Regions from separate parts of the Mesorhizobium sp. Cs1299R1N3 genome, predicted to be linked through region 2. Evidence: predicted binding sites of a transcription regulator. Region 2 holds the regulator's gene; each other region holds the start of a gene.
What was found. The regulator PhoB, encoded in region 2, activates phosphate uptake and scavenging genes when phosphate is short. The targets are predictions, from matches to a motif close to TGTCATNNANCTGTCAT.
Positions count from the first base shown of each region.

Region 1: O7B34_RS15030 (RNA degradosome polyphosphate kinase) is a predicted target of PhoB. The motif match lies at 2,019-2,035, and genes of this name have one in related genera.
Region 3: O7B34_RS15495 (PhoX family protein) is a predicted target of PhoB. The motif match lies at 2,185-2,201, and genes of this name have one in related genera.
Region 4: O7B34_RS23235 (acid phosphatase) is a predicted target of PhoB. The motif match lies at 1,456-1,472, and genes of this name have one in related genera.

Region 1 covers NZ_JAPYKQ010000005.1:343,439-346,747, reverse strand. Annotated here, with positions in the region: gene O7B34_RS15030 (RNA degradosome polyphosphate kinase) at 1-1,954, opposite strand, end outside; gene O7B34_RS15025 (zinc-finger domain-containing protein) at 2,123-2,368, shown strand; gene O7B34_RS15020 (FAD-dependent monooxygenase) at 2,379-3,309, shown strand, end outside.
Region 2 covers NZ_JAPYKQ010000007.1:99,710-103,018, forward strand. Annotated here, with positions in the region: gene pstA (phosphate ABC transporter permease PstA) at 1-392, shown strand, start outside; gene pstB (phosphate ABC transporter ATP-binding protein PstB) at 389-1,192, shown strand; gene phoU (phosphate signaling complex protein PhoU) at 1,218-1,925, shown strand; gene phoB (phosphate regulon transcriptional regulator PhoB) at 1,945-2,634, shown strand; gene O7B34_RS17380 (ROK family protein) at 2,637-3,309, opposite strand, start outside.
Region 3 covers NZ_JAPYKQ010000006.1:71,799-75,107, reverse strand. Annotated here, with positions in the region: gene O7B34_RS15510 (sensor histidine kinase) at 1-631, shown strand, start outside; gene O7B34_RS15505 (response regulator transcription factor) at 628-1,290, shown strand; gene O7B34_RS15500 (hypothetical protein) at 1,510-1,986, opposite strand; gene O7B34_RS15495 (PhoX family protein) at 2,265-3,309, shown strand, end outside.
Region 4 covers NZ_JAPYKQ010000012.1:110,588-113,896, forward strand. Annotated here, with positions in the region: gene O7B34_RS23230 (adenine phosphoribosyltransferase) at 1-487, opposite strand, end outside; gene O7B34_RS23235 (acid phosphatase) at 716-1,411, opposite strand; gene O7B34_RS23240 (cytochrome c1) at 1,562-2,434, opposite strand; gene O7B34_RS23245 (cytochrome b) at 2,462-3,309, opposite strand, start outside.

The DNA of each region.
Region 1 (3,309 bases), on a different contig from region 2:
GCACAGTTGGATTGGTGATCGGCACCATGGTCTCGACGCGGCGGTCGAGATTGCGCGGCATCAGGTCCGCCGAGGAGATGTAGACAATCGCCTCGTCCGAGGGAAGGCCATGGCCGTTGCCGAAGCAATAGATGCGGCTGTGCTCGAGGAACCGGCCGACGATCGACTTGACCCTGATGTTCTCCGACAGGCCCGGCACCTGCGGCCGCAGACAGCATATGCCGCGCACGACAAGGTCGATTTCCACACCGACGCGGCTGGCGTCGTAGAGCGCATCGATGATGATGGGATCGACGAGCGCGTTCATCTTCATCCAGATGCGCGCCGGCCGTCCCTCCAACGCATGGGTGACCTCGTCTGAAATGTGCTTGAGGATGCGGCTCCTCAGCGTGAACGGCGAGATCGCCAGCCGCATTTCGGCGGTCGGCTCAGCATAGCCGGTGATGAAATTGAACAGCTGGGCGACGTCGCGGGCGATCGTCGGATCGGTGGTGAAGAAGGAAAGGTCGGTGTAGATGCGCGCCGTCACCGGATGGTAGTTGCCGGTGCCGAGATGGACGTAGTTGCGCAGCTTGCCGTCCTCGCGCCGCACCACCAGCGACATCTTGGCGTGGGTCTTCAGTTCGAGGAAACCGAACACGACCTGCACGCCGGCGCGTTCGAGATCGCGCGCCCAGCGAATGTTGGCCTCCTCGTCGAAACGGGCCTTGAGCTCGACCAGCGCCGTCACCGACTTGCCGGCCTCGGCCGCGTCGACAAGCGCACGCACGATCGGGCTGTCATTGGAGGTGCGATAGAGCGTCTGCTTGATCGCCACCACTTCGGGGTCAGCCATTGCCTGGCGCAGGAATTGCACCACCACGTCGAACGACTCGTAGGGGTGATGGACGACGATGTCCTTCTCGCGGATGGCGGCAAAACAGTCGCCGCCATGCTCGCGGATGCGCTCGGGAAAGCGCGGATTGTAGGGTGTGAATTTCAGGTCATCGCGGGGAACGGAGACGATCTCGGATATCTGGCTGAGCGCCAGCGGGCCCGTGAGGACGCTGATGCGGCTGGACGAGACACCAAGCTCGCCGGCGACGAAATCGCGCAATTCTCCCGGCATCAACATGTCGAATTCGATGCGGATGACCGAACCGCGGCGGCGACGCTTCAGCGCGGTTTCGAACAACCGCACCAGGTCTTCCGATTCTTCCTCGACCTCGATGTCGCTGTCGCGGATGATGCGGAACGTGCCGGAGCCCTTGACCTCGTAGCCTGGGAACAGCTTTCCGATGTAAAGGCCGACCGCCTCTTCCAGCGGAATGAAGCGGACATGGCTCTTGCGGTCCGGCAGGCGGATAAAGCGCTTCAGCGCCACCGGCAGGCGCAGCAGCGCGCTCATCTCCTCGCCATTCTTGCGGTGGCGAAGCTGCAGCGCCATCGAGAAGCCCAGATTGGGAATGAACGGGAACGGATGCGCCGGGTCGATCGACAGCGGCGTAAGCACCGGAAACACCTGGTCCTGGAAATGCTCTTCCAGCCAAGCCTTCTCGTCCTTGGTCAGCGCATCACGGGTGATGCTCTCGATGCCTTCCTTGTTGAGCAGCACCGTGAGTGCCGAAAGGCTCTTCTGCTGGTCCTCCTGCAGCCGCTCGACCTCACGCAGCAATTGTTCGAGCTGCTGCTCTGGGGTGCGTCCGTCCGGGCTCTTCAGCACGATGCCCTCGCGCACCTGGCCGGCAAGGCCGGCGACGCGCACCATGAAGAACTCGTCGAGATTGGCGGCCGAGATCGACAGGAAGCGGACGCGCTCCAGCAGCGGGTGATGGGTGTTCAGCGATTCTTCGAGAACGCGGCGATTGAACTGCAACCAGGAGAACTCGCGGTTGACGAAACGGTCCGGATTGCCTTCCGGGCTGGCTGCCGTGATGTTGTTGAATTCGCTCTGTACCGGCTTCAGTTCGTTCATGATTCCTGCTCTTCCGCCCGCCTCGGCCGGTTAACCGGCTTAACTTATCCTGTGGCAGGCTTTTGCGACAGTTCTCTGACAGGCTTTTGCGACAGTTTGATTTCATCGAACTTGCAAAGAGGTTTGATATGATCCAGATGCAGAAGAGACTGCGTTAAGGAGACGACGATGGCAGGCGGTTCCATTCCCCATTTCCAGAACGATGCGGGCCATCCGGCAATCGACATCGGGGTCAAGGAATTCATGTGCACGGGCGCCAACCCGCCTTTCGATCATCCGCACGTGTTTCTTGACATGGGCGACGACAATGAGAAAGTCTGCCCCTACTGCTCGACCCTCTACCGCTATTCGCCGAAGCTGAAGGCGCCGGAAACGCTGCCGGCGGGCTGCCTCTACATCGACCAGGCCGCCTGACCTCCCGATCATGAGCGAGACGCGGTCCCGGCAGGTCGTGATTGCCGGGGCTGGCATCGCCGGGCTGACGGCGGCGATCGCCTTCGCCGAACGCGGCTACCCCGTGAGGGTGTTCGAACAGGCCAAGCGCCTCGAAGCGGCCGGCGCGGGCATCCAGCTCTCGCCAAACGCGACGCGCATTCTGCGCCGGCTTGGCGTCCTCGACACGCTTCTTGTCAATGCCGTCAAGCCGGAAGCCGTGGTGCTGAAGGACGCCGCGAGCCTGCGCCAACTGGCACGCGTACCGCTTGGCGGCGCCGGCGAGGAACGCTGGGGCGCGCCCTATCTCGTGGCGCACCGGGCGGATCTGCAAGACGCCCTGATGGCGCGCGTCGCACAAATGCCCGATATCCAGCTCACCACCGGCGCGCGCGTCGGCAACATCGCCGCCGGCACGCACGGCGTCACCGTGACCGCCGAGGTGGACGGCAAGCCCGTCCAGGCGGCGGGTTTCCTGTTGGTTGGCGCCGACGGCGTCTGGTCGTCGGTGCGGAGGCTTGCCGGCCCAGGCGGTGGAGCCGGCCTCGCGAACAGCCAATTCTCCGGCGAACTGGCCTGGCGCGCGACGGTAAGCGCGGACAGTGAAGCCGGGCGAGCCTTTGCCGCGATCGGCGCCCCCGACTGCGTCACCACCTTCCTGCACCCCGGCTTTCATTTGGTGGCCTATCCCGTGAGCAAGGGTGACGCGTTCAATCTTGTCGCTTTCACCAAAGGCGAGCGCATTGCCGAGGGCTGGTCCGGACACACCGATCCCGGCATCCTCGCCAGCGCCATGCGTGGCACGGCCGCAGGCCTTGCAAGACTGGTGGAATTGGCTGGCCCATGGCTGACCTGGCCACTCCATACAGTCGATCGGAAGCAGCCCTGGACGATGCCAGCCGGCATCGCGCTGATCGGCGACG
Region 2 (3,309 bases):
TGGTCGTGCGCACCACCGAGGACATGCTCAACCTGGTGCCGAACGCCTTGCGCGAAGCCGGCACCGCGATCGGCGCGCCGCGCTGGGTGGTCATCAAATCAGTGGCTTACCGTGCAGCACTTTCCGGCATCGTCACCGGCATATTGCTGTCGATCGCCCGCATCTCCGGCGAGACGGCGCCGCTGCTCTTCACCGCGCTCAACAACCAGTTCTGGTCGAGCAATCTCAACGCGCCGATGGCCAGCCTGCCGGTCACCATCTTCCAGTTCGCTCTCAGCCCCTATGAGGAATGGCAGCAGCTGGCCTGGACCGGCGCACTCATAATCACATTGACGGTTCTCGCGCTCAGCATCTTTGCGCGCAGCCTGACCGGACGCAGAGAGGACAAATGAGCCAGATGTTGTCTCCAGACATGACGATTGCCACCGAGGCAGCCGCCAAGGCGAAGATCGAGGTCAAGAACCTCAATTTCTACTACGGCCAGTCGAAGGCGCTGAAGGACATCACGTTGTCGCTGCCCGAGCGCAGCGTGACGGCCTTCATCGGACCGTCGGGTTGCGGAAAGTCGACGCTGCTGCGCGTCTTCAACCGCATCTACGAACTCTACCCCAAGCAGACCGCCGAGGGCCAGGTGCTGCTCGACGGCCAGAACGTTCTCGACCGCTCGCAGGATCTCAACCTGCTGCGTACCAAGATCGGCATGGTGTTCCAGAAGCCGACGCCGTTCCCGATGTCGATCTATGAGAACATCGCCTTCGGCGTCAGGCTCTATGAGAAGATCAGCAAGGCCGAAATGGACGGCCGTGTCGAGCAGGCGCTGAAGCGCGCCGCATTGTGGACCGAGGTCAAGGACAAGCTGAACGCCAGCGGCCTCAGCCTGTCAGGCGGCCAGCAGCAGCGTCTTTGCATCGCCCGCACCGTGGCGGTGAAGCCGGAGGTCATCCTGCTCGACGAGCCGGCCTCGGCGCTCGATCCGCTGTCGACCGCCAAGATCGAGGAACTGATCGACGAGTTGCAGGCCGACTACACGATCGTCATCGTCACCCACAATATGCAGCAGGCGGCGCGCGTGTCACGCCAGACGGCTTTCATGTATCTGGGCGAACTGGTCGAATTCGACAAGACCGAGAAGATCTTCACGTCGCCTCGCGAGAAGCGCACCCAGGACTACATCACCGGCCGCTTCGGCTGATATCACGCATACGAGGACCAGGATCATGGCCGAACATACAGTCGCAGCCTTCGACGAGGATCTCGGACAGATCAGCAGGCTGATCAGCGACATGGGCGATCTCGCCGGCACGATGGTCGGCGGCGCCACCAAGGCGCTGCTGAATTCCGATAACGCGCTGGCACAGCGCGTCGTCTCCGACGATGCCATCATGGACGCGCGCCAGCGCGAACTCGACGACCGCGCCATCACCCTGATCGCCAAGCGTCAGCCGATGGCCGACGATCTGCGTCACGTCGTCGGCTCGATCCGGATGGCGGGCGATCTCGAGCGCATCGGCGACCTTGCCAAGAACATTGCCAAGCGCGTCGGCTCCGTCGGCCTCTCCGCCACGCCGCGCGACCTGTCGCATTCGATCGACTCCATGGCGCAGCTGGTGCTGATCCAGGTGCAGGGCGTGGTCGAGGAATACGCGGCCGGCGATGCCGCCGCGCTCGCCAAGCTCAGGAATGACGACGAACGCATCGATGTCAAATACACATCGGTGTTCCGCGAACTCCTGACCTACATGATGGAGGATCCGCGCAACATCACGGCTTGCACGCATCTTTTGTTCTGCGCCAAGAATCTCGAACGCATCGGCGACCACGTGACCAACATTGCCGAGAATGCATATTATGTGCTGACCGGCACGCAACTGCCCGCCAACCGTCCGAAGCAGGACGAGACGGCGATGTCGGTGCCGGCGGCTTGACGGCAGGGATGATCAATCGATGATCGCGCCACGCATCATGGTGGTGGAGGACGAGGAGCCGCTCGGCGTGCTCCTCCGCTACAATCTGGAATCGGAAGGCTACCAGGTCGAGGTGGTGACGCGCGGCGACGAAGCCGAGATCCGCCTCCAGGAGAACGTGCCCGACCTCCTGGTGCTCGACTGGATGGTGCCGGCGGTTTCCGGCATCGAACTCTGTCGGCGCCTGCGAATGCGGCCCGAGACCGAGAGGCTGCCGATCATCATGCTGACGGCGCGCGGCGAGGAGAGCGACCGCGTGCGCGGCCTCTCGACCGGTGCCGACGACTATCTGGTCAAGCCGTTCTCGACACCGGAATTCATGGCCCGGGTCAAGGCGCTGCTGCGCCGCGCCAAGCCGGAAGTGCTGTCCAGCGTGCTCAAGGTCGGCGACATCGTGCTCGACCGGGAATCGCACCGGGTCTATCGCAAGAAGAGCGAGATCCGGCTCGGGCCGACCGAGTTCCGCCTGCTCGAATTCATGATGCGTCATCCCGGTCGCGTGTTCTCGCGCAGCCAGCTGCTCGACAATGTCTGGGGCGAGACGATCTATATCGACGAGCGCACCGTGGACGTGCATGTCGGCCGGCTGCGCAAGGCGGTCAACAACGGCCGCATGCCGGACGTGATCCGCACCATTCGCGGCGCGGGCTACGCGATCCGCGAAGACTGAAATCAGGCTACATTCTTGCCCGGAACGCCGGGCCTCGCCAGCACGCCCGGCGCGAAAATCTCCTGGTCGACGAAGGTCAGCGCCCGCATGGCGCAACCTTCGCGGATGAGCGGCAGCTCGTTCGGCTCGGTGTCGAAGGAAATCGATTCCGAATGCTGGCCGCCGGCGGTCTGGGCGATGGCCTCGCGCAAGGCCGGCTCGATTAGGTCGAAGGCGGCGGCGCTGACGCCGACCATGGCGACGGGTGCGGGATCGATCAGAGCGAACAGGCTGCCCAGCCCATAGCCCAGCGCCTCGCCGGCCTTGCGATAGGCTTCGCGCTCCGGTCCGTCTTTCTCCCTTGCCGTCGCGGCGAGTGCCCGCATCTGCGCATCGCTGACATCGGCGACCGGTTCGGCGTCCTCGCCAAGCTGCCTGGCGTTGCGCCAGATGGCGTAGTTGCCGGCATAGGCCTCGACGCAGCCGCGCCGCCCGCAGCGGCAGAGCGCGCCTCCCGGGCGATGGATCATGTGGCCGAACTCGCCTCCCGACGAATGCGTGCCGGTGAAAAGCTCGCCCTTCAGCACCAGGCCCATGCCAATGCCGTGCGAGAGCAGGATGGCGATGAAGTCGTCGCGGTAGCGTTCGGGGTCGCGCCAGCGCAGCGCCACCGCCATCATGTTGCAGTCGTTCTCC
Region 3 (3,309 bases), on a different contig from region 2:
GTCCCGCCGCGCCACCGCACTCAACGAAAGATACCTGCGCCGGATCGGCGCCGACCTGCATGACGGCCCGGCCCAGCTCGTGGCCCTGGCGGCGCTGCGCATGGACAGTCCGGTGTTCACCGGCGACGGCCATGGCAGTGAAGGCCGCTCGACCGAGGTCGCCATGATCCGCAAGACGCTGGAGGACGCGATGCGCGAAATACGCGGCATCTGCACCGGCCTGGTGCTGCCGCAGATAGAAACGGCGGCGGCCGCGGACGTGTTGCGGCTGGCCGTCGAGGAACATGAGCACCGGACGGGCACGTCGGTGAGGCTCACCCTGCCCGGACATTTGCCCGAACCCGGCGCTTCTGAGAAGATCAGCATCTATCGCTTCGTGCAGGAGGGGCTGAACAATGCCTACCGCCACGGGCGGGGCAAGGATCAGGCGGTGCATGCAGGAATGAAAAACGGCAGGCTTTTCGTTGAAGTGTCGGATGGCGGGCCGGGCTTCGATCCGGCGCGGGCCGAGGGGTTGGGGCTGGCCGGCCTCAGGGAGCGCGTTGAAAGCATCGGCGGACAGTTCGAAACCCTGACCGGGCCGAAAGGCACAAAGCTGGTGATCCGTCTTTCAGTCGAGGAGCAAGCATAATGGACGCCATTCGCATCGCCATTGTCGACGACCATCCGCTGTTCCGCGAAGGCGTGACGCGCAGCCTGTCGGAGATCGGAGGCTTCGAGATGGCCGGAGAAGGCGCGACCGCGCAGGACGCGGAACGCATCGTCTCGACCATGCAGCCCGACATATTGCTGCTCGATATTTCGATGCCGGGCGGCGGCCTCGCCGCGGTTACAAGCATCCTTGCCGACCATCCCGCCCAGAAGATCGTCCTGTTGACCGTTTCAGAGGCCAATGGCGATGTGACCAAGGCCCTGAACGCGGGCGTGCGCGGCTATGTCCTCAAAGGCGTCGGGTCGCGCTCGCTTGCCGATATCCTGCGCAACGTGGCGGCTGGCGAAAGCTATCTTTCGCCGATGTTGTCGGCCCGGCTGCTTTCCGATGTGCAGTCCCTGCAGCCTGCCAACGGCGTGGCGGACCGGCTGCGGCAACTCACCGGCCGGCAGACCGAAATCCTGCGGTTGGTGGCGGAGGGACTGAGCAACAAGGAAGTTGCCTTGCGCCTGGAACTGCAGGAGAAGACCGTGAAGCACCACATGACGGGGGTGCTGTCGAAACTCAGCGTGCGAAACCGCACGGAAGCAGCCCTCATGATGCGCGAGTTTCGCGACCGCGAGACGGACCGCTCATAGAGCGGTTCAGCGTCTGCGTATTTCCGCCAGGAGAAAGCGCTGCGCGCTTTTCGCGGGAAAACCGTTTTTCCTGGAATAAGTCCTCGGGGCATTTGGAACGCCGCAAAAGGAGGTCACCTCCGCCGGGGGGCGGCGGAGGTGACGTGTGAGGCTGGTCGTTGCCTGTTGACCAGCTTCACAAGGCCGAAATTCACAAACCCGAATTCACAGGGCCGAAATTCACAGCGCCTTGAGACGGCTGACATCGGCCGGTGTGGCCGGGCGGTCGATGATGGTGCGGCCGAGCGCATCCTTCATCCTGAAACGGCCGTTCTCGATGTTTTCCGTCATACCGTCGGGGTGCTGAACTGTAATCTTGTTGCCGTCCACGTCGACCTCGTCGCCGGTGGTGGCGTTGACATGGCTGCTCTTGTCGCGCTGGCCCTTGCCATTTCCGTTGTTCCCGCCGCCGCTATTCCCGTTACTGTTCCCGCTATTCCCGTTGCCGCCACTGTTACCGCCGCCGTTGCCGCCATTACCGCCGTTGCCGCCGCCACCATTGCCACCGCCACCACCCCTGTCGGCATGTGCGGTCGCGGCATCGATTCCAGGCACGAATCCATGGAAGGCAATTCCATAGGGAGCGACGGTCAGCGCCAGAAGCGCCGCCGATCTCAGAGCCAGGCGACAACAACGGGCCGTAATCGATCCGCGCATACTGATCTCCGTCGATTGAGCCGGCGCGCTCACCCCAACGTTGCAGTGCAACGAACATCGCCGAAAGACGTGGTGACCGAAAGCGGCCTCCGACCGTTGCGTTTGTCCCCCAGGACCTTTGCAGGCGCAAGATTGGACTAAAGTCCCAGGCCCCGGCGTGAAAACCGGTATCGTAAGGGAGCGGCAGCGCGGTTACGATGTCACGAAAATGTGATCAGTCGACTGTAAGGCGGTCGAACAGGCAACAAAATCCAGCCAAATCCAAGCCAGAGGCTCCCATGACCGAACATCGCTCCACCGATGCCCGATTCCGCACCAGCCTGCTCGAGGAAAACGAAGGCCCGGCCAACAATCCCAGCGAAAACCGCACGATGGGCGAGATTATCGCCGCGCGGTTCTCGCGCCGTGGCTTCCTCAAGGGTTCGCTTGCCGTCTCGGCGATCGCCGCCACCGTCGGCCCGCTGGCGATGATCGCCGCCGACGATGCTCGCGCCGCGGAAGGCTCCGCCTTCACATTCGACGAGCTGGAGGCCGGTATCGACGACAAGCACCATGTCGCGCCGGGCTACGACGCCGACGTCTTGTTGCGCTGGGGCGATCCGCTGTTTGCCGATTCGCCGGCATTCGACCCGACCAGGCAGTCGGCGCAAGCCCAGGCCAGGCAGTTCGGCTACAACAACGACTATGTCGGCTATATCGCGATCGATGGCTCGGCGGAACACGGCCTGCTGGTCATCAACCACGAATACACCAACCCGCATCTGATGTTCCCGGGCATCGTCAAGATCGTCGAGAAGGACGGCAAGAAGTCGGCCGAGGTGGCGCCGCTCTCGAAGGAGCAGGTCGATGTCGAGATGGCCGCCCACGGCGGCACCATCGTCGAGATCCGCAAGGACGGCGGCAAATGGCAGGTGGTGCGTGACGGCAAGCTCAACCGCCGCATCACCTCCAACACCGAGATGGCGCTGTCCGGCCCGGTCGCCGGCCATGACCGCGTCAAGACCAATGCCGATCCGTCCGGAACGAAAGTCTTCGGCACGATCAACAACTGCGCCGGCGGCGTCACGCCCTGGGGCACCTATGTGATGGCCGAGGAGAACATCCACGGCTATTTCTCCGGCGAGTTGCCGGAAGGCCACAAGGAAGCCGCCAACTACAAGCGCCTCGGCATCCCGGAAGGCGCCTATGAATGGGGCGCGCATTATGACCGCTTCAACCTCGCCAAGGAGCCGAACGAGCCCAACCGCTTCGGCTGGATCGTCGAGGTCGATGTCAACGACCCGAATTCGGTACCGCGCAAGCGTACCGCCATGGGCCGTTTCA
Region 4 (3,309 bases), on a different contig from region 2:
CGCGCCCGCCCAGATCCGGCAGGTCGATGACAAAGCAGGCGGCGAGAATATCCGCCCCGATCTGGCGCAGCAGCTTGACCGCCGCTTCCGCCGTGCCGCCGGTGGCGATCAGATCGTCGACCAGGATCACCTTCTCGCCGGGCGCGACGCCGTCCTTGTGCATTTCCATCTCGTCCAGCCCGTATTCCAGGCTGTAGGCGACGCGCACGGTCTCATAAGGCAGCTTGCCCTTCTTGCGGATCGGTACGAAGCCGGCCGAGAGCTGGTGGGCGACGGCGCCGCCCAGGATGAAGCCGCGCGCTTCGATGCCGGCGATCTTGTCGATCTTCTGCCCGGCATAGGGATGCACCAGCTCGTCGATGGCGCGGCGGAAAGCGCGTGCATTGCCGAGCAGCGTGGTGATGTCGCGAAACAGGATGCCGGGCCTGGGATAGTCCGGGATGGTGCGGATCGACGCCAGCAGCGTGTCTTCGAGCGAGGATTTCATGAAGCGGCTCCGGATGATCCAGCTGACAGAAGCGAAACGGCGCGGGGGCCGATCGTAACCCGGCGCGACCGACAACGGCTAGCGCGATGTGACGGTCGAGACAAGCGCGTCCGGCAAAGGATTTGGCAGCAACGCCAGGCGATTTCCTTGCCGTGGGCGCAGGCCCTGGCCGACACGAAAAGGGGCGCCCGAAGGCGCCCCGCTCGAACAGATGGCAATCGGCCAGTCCTACATGCCGAGATCGGAACGAAGCTCCGCCCTGGCCACGTCGTACTCGGTCTTGAAGTCATCGCGGTTGAGCAGGACCGCGGCGATGACGCTGCCGGAAATCTTTCCCATCTCGACGTCGGACGGATAGTGGATGCCGCCGACGATACGGTTATGGGCGAACTCGGCCGCGCGCGCCATGATCTGGGCACGCCTTTCCGGAACCATGTCAGACAGGATGATGCCCATCATCGTGCCGACGGTCGCATGGCCCGACGGCCATGAACCGGAGCTCGACAGCTTCACCACCGGCTTCACGAGGTCACTGAGCTGGTGCGGACGCGGGCGCTTCCAGACGTCCTTCGCCGGATCGACGACGGCGCCTTCGGTCTCCACCACGCGATCGAAGAAGGCGCTGAATTTCGGCAGCTTGTCCTTGTTGAAATTCGGTCCCATGACGTCGGCGAAACGCCAGACGTTTTCCTCGGCATCGGCGATGGCGCGGGCTTCCATTTCAGGTGTGCGCGTGACTTGCATGGTCAGCACCTCGCCAAGCTCGGCCTTGGTCTCGGCCGAATCATTTGCTGGCGGCGGCGGCAGGATCATCGTCAGGTCGACGTCCTTGTTGGTGATGAAGGGCTTTGCGTCTTCGGCGCGGGCCGTGGAACCAACGACGAGCAGCAGCAGGCCTGCCGCTAGCGATGCGTATCTTTTCATGGGCGTGATCCTTTGATGAGAGCGCCGCAGGATCGCGATGTGTGGTGACGGCTATGTGACACCGCCGAGACGTGGCGGCGCAATCCACCCCAAAAGCAGAAAAGGGCGCCTCGCGGCGCCCTTTTCTTGAATTTCAGACTGCGGCATCGCTCAATGCGCGACGGCTTCCCACACCTTGCGCTTCGTCATGTAGACCAGGGCGCCGAACAGAAGCAGGAACACCAGCACGCGGAAGCCCATCTTCTTGCGGTCTTCCATGTGCGGCTCGGCCGCCCATGTCAGGAAGGCAGCCACGTCGCGGGAATACTGGTCGATGGTCTGCGGCGAGCCGTCGTCATAGGTCACCTGGCCGTCGGAGAGCGGCTTGGGCATCTTCAGCGACACGGCGGACATGAAATACGGGTTGTAGTGCGTGCCTTCCGGGATGACCATTCCGGCCGGGGGCGTCTGGTCATAGCCGGTCAGCAGCGAATGGATGTAGTCGGGACCACCGGCATCATACTGGGTGAAGATGTCGAAGACGAACTGGGGAAAGCCGCGCTCGACGCCGCGCGCCTTTGCCAGCAGCGACATGTCCGGCGGCGCCGCGCCGCCATTGGAGGCAGCGGCGGCTTCCTCATTGGCGAACGGCGCCGGGAAATGATCGGACGGCTTGCCGGGACGGTCGAACATGTCGCCGGCATCGTTGGGGCCGTCGTGGACGGTGTATTCGGCTGACAGCGTCTTGATCTGCGCGTCGCTATAGCCGAGGTCCGACAGCGTGCGGAACGCCACCAGGTTCATCGAATGGCAGGCCGAGCAAACTTCCTTGTAGACCTTCAGGCCGCGCTGCAGCTGCGCCTTGTCATAGGTGCCTAACGGGCCGGTGAAGCTCCAGCTCATTTCCTTCGGCTCGTTGATCGGGAAATGCGTCGGTGCCGCCGCGTTGTGGGCTTCTTCGGCCGCGAACGCCCAAGTGCCTGCTACTCCGGTGCCGGCGGCCACAAGGCCGATCAGCGCCAGCGAGGTGAGAATCTTCTTCATGCCAAATCCCCTTAGATTCTCTACCGCTCAGCCCTTGGTCTCAGGTGCTGCGGTGGCGCCCACCGGATGTCCGCTGCCACCCTTGTTCTTTTCGAGCACCGCCTCGGTGATCGAGTTCGGCAGCCTGCGCGGTGTCTCGATCAGGCCAAGAACCGGCAGGATGATGAGGAAGAAGGCGAAGTAGAACAGCGTCGCCATCTGCGCCATGAACACATAGCTGCCTTCCGCCGGCTGCGAGCCCAGCCAGCCCAGCAGGACGGCATCGGCCACGAACAGCCAGAAGAACAGCTTGTACCAGGGCCGGTAGACCGCCGAGCGCACCTTGGACGTGTCGAGCCACGGCACCAGGAACAGCATGACGATGGCGCCGAACATGCACAGCACGCCGCCGAGCTTGGAATTGATCGGCCCGACATTGAAGGTGATGGCGCGCAGGATCGCGTAGAACGGCAGGAAGTACCATTCCGGGACGATATGGGCCGGGGTCTTCAGCGGGTTGGCGACCGTGTAGTTGTCCGGATGGCCGAGATAGTTCGGCAGGTAGAAGACGAAATAGGCGAAGACGAACAGGAACACGATCATGCCGAACGCGTCCTTGATGGTCGCGTAGGGGGTGAAGGCGACGGTGTCGGTCTTCGATTTGACCTCGATGCCGGTCGGGTTCGACTGGCCGACGACGTGCAGCGCCCAGACGTGCAGCACCACGACGCCGGCGATCATGAACGGCAGCAGGTAATGCAGCGCGAAGAAGCGGTTCAGCGTCGGATTGTCGACGGCGAAGCCGCCGAGCAGCAGCTGCTGGATCCAGTCGCCGACCAGCGGAATGGCGCTGAAGAAGCCGGTGATGACGGTGGCGCCCCAGAAGCTCATCTGCC